Funiculus sociatus GB2-C1: one gene and its partner. The main gene of each other region encodes a partner of the protein of the gene in region 2 in a complex. Links are inferred from orthologs where the notes say so. Each region holds a gene or a part of one and is shown on either strand. Other genes may lie near its edges.

Region 1 (2,801 bases), on a different replicon or contig from region 2:
ATACAGAGCGTAGGTTGTATGGGCGGATGAGAAAAGCTTCCATACAGGAACTTCTTGTTTTTGGCTGGAGCCTTCTTTTTTCTGGCTTCATGCTGCATCCTGCCAAATATGACGGGGTATGGAATCTCTCTCTAACACTAAGGACGAGCGATTCGCAATAATATCCTGAGACGTTAACTACCGCTGTTGGCAGTACCGCAACGTCTCAGGAATGTCTTAAAGGAAGGCTCAAAGAAAATATTTAGTGCTTCTTTACCTGATATAAGGACGGTGTAGGGCTTGCGGTTGAAGTGTCTTCATTACGCTGAGGATGCGATCGCACTTTTACTGAAAGAATTTTGGTCATAGCCGGTCTATTAAATATTATGACGCAGATTTAGTTTTTTGGTTGACATTTTACTGCTAACTAGGTTAATAATTCTAAGTTAACAGGAACAGGCAACCGGAAATTCTTAATCTTCCTGTGATGTGTGTCTTTTACCTTGCTGAGTCATCAGGAAGGCGAAACAGTTTACAAGCATTTTCGGTGGTTTGCGTTGCTATAGTCTCTAGAGAGACACCCCGAAGCGAGGCTAGACATTCTGCCACATAGCGAACATAGGCAGGCTCGTTGCGTTTGCCACGCTTGGGAACTGGTGCGAGGAAGGGGCAGTCGGTTTCAATCAGGAGGCGATCGCTTGGGATAATTTTCGCCGATTCCTGAATCTGTGTGGCATTTTTAAATGTCACGATTCCGCTGAGGCTTATATAAAAGCCGAGATCCAAAAACCATTGCGATTCTTCTGGTGTGCCTCCCCAGCAGTGCATAACACCCCGCACGGGAGCAATGCCTTTCCAGAAATCTTGCAATAGTTCGCGCATCGCGACGGCGGCATCGCGGCAGTGGATAATTACAGGCAAATCTAGTTGATGGGCCAGCAATAGCTGCGCCTCAAATACCATTTTTTGCTGCGCCCAATCTTGGGCTTTGTAAAAATCTAGCCCAGTTTCGCCAATTGCTACAACTCTGCTGTCAGAAATCGCCAGCGACCGAATTCCTTCGGCAGTCTCTGATGTCCACTTTTCGGCATCTAGGGGATGTAACCCTACGGCGAAGTGTAGTTCGGGAAAGCGGTTCGCTAGCATTTGAATACTAGCAAACTCAGCAGGCTCGACGCAGGAATGCACCAGCCGAACCACCCCCGCTTCCCGCCAGCGCTCTTGTAATGCCTCCAGATCCGACTGGAAAACATCAAAGTTTATATGAACGTGGCTGTCGATCAACTGCATACGTTGAGTCATTAGTTATTGATCGTTAGTCGTTAGCCATTGGTTAAGGCTAAGGACACAAGCGGGATGCCTGTGTTATGAACTAAGGACTAATGACAACTGACAACAAGCTCTTGAGAGCTAAGAATCAGCCGTATCCTCAGTCATCGCTGAATCTGAAGCTGTTGTTCCCGTTTCGGTTTGGGGAAGTGTCCGTTTGAGAGCTTTGGCAAGACGGGATTTTTTCCGAGAGCCGTTGTTGGTATGCAACACTCCCCGCTTTACCGCTTTGTCAATTTTGCTGTAAGCCGCTGACATCCGGCTCTCAACCTCTTGCAGTAATTCCGGAGACGGATTGGCTGCGTAGGTTTGAACGGCACTCATGTAATTCTTCATCAGCGTCTTCACAGCTGATTTGTAGGTCTTATTACGCACACGGTTGCGTTCGGCTATTTGGACTCGCTTGAGAGCTGACTTAGTATTGGCCACAGTCTTGAGGGAAATTTTAGTACAGGTAAGAAAGATAACTAGATAGATTAATATAGCATCTCTCTAAATAGTATAGCGATCCCTGGAAAAATCCAGTTAAGCTATAGAAACGAGTAAAGGCGAATCGCCGGATCGTCTGAATTGATGAGAATGCTGTTTGACCTGAACTCGTGCGGGTAATTCCTAGATGGTGATTCCGACTCCATGCTGCGAATCATTACTCAGGTAGCTGAGGCAAAAACTGAACTGCGGCGTATTTGCGATCGCACACACGACGATCAGATTGTCCACAAAGAGGCAACTGTTCGGGAAGTCTTACAGGCTGTGAAACGGCAAGGCGACAAAGCCCTGCTGCACTACACGGCTGAATTTGACGGGCAAAGTTTTACGGCTGAACAATTGCGAGTCAGTGGCTCAGAACTCGATGCTGCCTATCAGCAGGTGTCCAAGGAGTTACTAGACGCGATTGGGCTGGCACGTCAACAAATAGAAGCGTTCCACCGACAGCGCATCCCGAAATCTTGGGTGCAATTCGGGGAGGATGAAATAGTCCTAGGGAAGCGCTACACGCCTGTAGACAAGGCCGGACTTTACGTTCCTGGTGGTAGGGCAAGCTATCCCAGTACGGTGTTGATGAACGCCATTCCAGCCAAGGTGGCTGGTGTCCCTCGAATTGTGATGGTGACACCACCAGGGCAAGGGAAAACCATTAACGCGGCGGTGCTGGTGGCTGCTCAGGAAGCAGGCGTACAGGAAATTTATCGGGTAGGGGGGGCACAAGCGATCGCGGCTTTGGCCTATGGGACTGAAACTATCCCAAAGGTAGATGTCATTACAGGCCCCGGTAATATATACGTCACCTTAGCGAAAAAACTCGTGTATGGCACAGTGGGGATTGACTCCCTGGCTGGCCCTTCGGAGGTGCTGGTGATTGCCGATGCGGCCGCCAACCCGGTATACGTAGCCGCAGATATGTTGGCACAGGCAGAACACGACCCGATGGCAGCGGCAATTCTGGTGACAACGGATGCAGGGCTGGCGAAGAAAGTACAGTTAGAGGTAGA
Region 2 (2,967 bases):
CTCCTTCCCGTAAGTAACGCTGATGCCCAACTGCTATGCCAGTTGGATACAGTTTCTATGCCGCCTTTGTTGCGTCAGGTGTTTGACCGCAACATCCATGACTTCAAAACCAGCGTTGTTAACAGTTTCCTCACCAATCTAAAGCACTGGTTGGGCAAAACACACAGCGTTAGTGGCTATGTGTTTGAACCGCAGCGCAAGGCTGCAATTGGCTATTTTCAGATTTTTCTTTCGCGCGATGGTTCTCAACCCCATGTCGCCGAGTTGACCGTACATCCAGCCTACACCTGGCTGTACCCAGAATTGCTTTCACAAATGGCTCAAATTGTCAAGGATTACCCCGCACAATCCCTGCAACTGGCTTCTGCTGACTATCAGCCAGAACGCGAAGAATATTTGGAACAGTTGGGAGCCGAGCGGATTTCCCATTCCCTACTGATGTCTCGTTCCGTCTGGCACAAGTTGCGCGAGGCAAAACCGCTCTCTTTAGAAGGGCTACAATTAGCTGAAATGCTCCAAGGTCTTCAGCCGGCACATAAACCAATACCGGGGCGGATGTCTTGGCTCAAGTCCAAACAGAAGAAGCAAATACCAGCCGAGGCTCCGAAGGATTCACCATTGCCGTTAAACGGTTCAACAGTGCTAAACTCACAGAATCTGGAGGCAACAAAAACCAACCCGAACGACCGGGGAAAAGATAATGGAGAGAATCTCGGCCCTGGGGTTGGATGTCGGTAAAAAGCGCGTTGGGGTGGCAGGTTGTGATGGCACTGGTTTGATTGCCACTGGGATTGCCACAATTGAGCGCATTTCATTTGAGCGAGATGTAGAGCAACTGCAACAGCTGGTTGAGGAGCGACAAGCGCAAGTTCTTGTTGTGGGCTTACCTTATTCGATGGATGGGACGCTGGGTTTCCAGGCGAAGCAGGTGCAGAAATTTGCCGAACGCATGGCTGAAGCTCTCCAGTTACCTCTAGAGTATGTGGATGAGCGGCTGACATCCTATGAGGCAGAGGAACTGATCAGAGAAGAGAAGCGATCGCCTGCTCACAACAAAGCTCTGATTGACCGTAAGGCAGCAGCTTTGATCTTGCAACGCTGGTTAGATGAGCGTCGGACAAAACTTAGGAAGTTATCCTTATCGCCTAGTCAATCACTAATGACTGATGACTAACCAAATTAAGTGGTAATATGAGAGATTGCTGCATTCTATTAAATTACTTTCCCCATGACTCTGCCGCAACAGCGTAAACACGAAATTATGACCGAGTACCAGGTTCACGAAACTGATACCGGATCGACCGATCTCCAGATTGCCATGCTGACGGAACGAATCAATCGTCTTAGCACTCACCTGAGAGCCAACAAGAAAGATCATGCTTCAAGGCGGGGTCTGTTAAAGATGATTGGTACCAGAAAGCGTCTCTTGTCCTATCTGCAAAAGGAAGACAGACCACGCTATCAAGCCTTAATTGGCCGTCTCGGTATTCGCGGTTAAAGAACTTTTTACCTATGTCTGAAGAATCCCAACGCGATCGCTTACCTTTTGAACCCAAGAAGAATCGCAAAAAAGCGGCGAAAACCCCAGCGAAACCCTCTAGCATGGCTAAAGAGAATCCTCAGCAGCCGAACCAAAAGCCTGAGTCAACGGCAGTGCCAGAAGTGGTGAGTAAGCGCATGGTGAGCCGGATAGCTCTTTTTTGCGGGATTCCCACTGCGTTAGGCATCTTAACTTTTATCGTTAGCTATGTAGTAGTTAGCCAACAATGGTTAAAGTTGCCTAACGTCGCAGTTGTACTTGTGAGTATGGGCTTTTTTGGTCTGGGTGTCCTGGGATTAAGTTACGGGGTGATTTCCGCCTCTTGGGATGAAGAGATACCTGGGAGTAAACTAGGCTGGAAAGAGTTCACCACGAACTGGGGGCGACTGACATCGGCATGGCGGTCGGCTGGGCAAAAAGATTAATTACATCCAGCTGGAACGCTAACAGTTTGAAGGTGAGTTTTAGTTATAAGTTGTTAGAAAACACTAACATCGGTTTCACTCTTCCCCTGGGGTTAAAATCCCAGGCTATTTTTGTTTGTTACGGGCGATCGCTTAAATGGCAATCTATGTAGGTAAGGCTGCTATTGCGATCGCTGGTAAATTTTGAGGAGCGAGATCAGCACACAAGCAACCGAATCATGGAGTTGAAAAAATGATTGTAGTCATGAAAGTTGGTACTCCAGAGGTCGAGATTGAGCGCGTTAGCTCTGAACTCGGCACTTGGGGACTGACCCCAGAAAAAATTGTTGGGAAGCACAAGGTAGTATTGGGTCTTGTCGGCGAAACCGCTGACCTCGACCCCCTCCAGATGCAAGAAATTAGCCCTTGGGTTGAACAGGTTCTGCGGGTTGAGCAGCCTTTCAAACGAGCAAGTCGCGATTATCGTCATGGTGAAGCTAGCGATGTTGTAGTATCAACTCCTAACGGCGCTGTCACCTTTGGCGAAAACCATCCTTTAGTAGTGGTGGCTGGGCCTTGCTCGGTTGAGAATGAAGAAATGATTATTGAAACCGCACGTCGAGTCAAGGCGGCGGGAGCGCAGTTTTTGCGCGGCGGTGCCTATAAGCCTCGGACTTCGCCCTATGCTTTTCAAGGACACGGTGAAAGTGCCTTGAATTTGCTGGCGGCGGCACGGGAAGCGACAGGCTTAGGTATTATTACAGAATTGATGGATAGCCCTGAATTGGATGTGGTGGCAGAATTTGCCGACGTGATCCAAATCGGTGCCAGAAATATGCAAAATTTCTCCCTGTTGAAGAAAGTAGGAGCGCAGGAAAAGCCTGTGCTGCTGAAGCGGGGAATGGCGGCGACGATTGAAGATTGGTTGATGGCGGCAGAATACATTTTGGCAGCTGGCAACCCAAATGTGATTTTGTGCGAACGCGGTATCCGCACCTTTGACCGTCAATATGCGCGGAATAC

The links.
Region 1: rpsO (region 2) and rpsT share a complex: the UniProt entries of both Bacillus subtilis proteins name them as parts of the 30S ribosomal subunit. The link is inferred for Funiculus sociatus GB2-C1 from one-to-one orthologs.

Annotation. Positions count from the first base shown.
Region 1 is NZ_JAMPKJ010000028.1:31,543-34,343, forward strand. The notes cover bases 64-2,801. They hold rpsT (30S ribosomal protein S20), read right to left. Parts: upstream 1,738-2,801; coding sequence 1,390-1,737; downstream 64-1,389. Other genes in these bases: NDI42_RS14815 (TatD family hydrolase), read right to left, coding at 478-1,269; hisD (histidinol dehydrogenase), read left to right, coding at 1,942-2,801. UniProt on the Bacillus subtilis protein: Binds directly to 16S ribosomal RNA.
Region 2 is NZ_JAMPKJ010000054.1:32,972-35,938, forward strand. The notes cover bases 13-2,863. They hold rpsO (30S ribosomal protein S15), read left to right. Parts: upstream 13-1,228; coding sequence 1,229-1,498; downstream 1,499-2,863. Other genes in these bases: NDI42_RS21150 (GNAT family N-acetyltransferase), read left to right, coding at 13-738; ruvX (Holliday junction resolvase RuvX), read left to right, coding at 701-1,174; NDI42_RS21165 (PAM68 family protein), read left to right, coding at 1,513-1,965; aroF (3-deoxy-7-phosphoheptulonate synthase), read left to right, coding at 2,198-2,863. Also shown: more of NDI42_RS21150, read left to right, coding at 1-12; more of aroF, read left to right, coding at 2,864-2,967. UniProt on the Bacillus subtilis protein: One of the primary rRNA binding proteins, it binds directly to 16S rRNA where it helps nucleate assembly of the platform of the 30S subunit by binding and bridging several RNA helices of the 16S rRNA.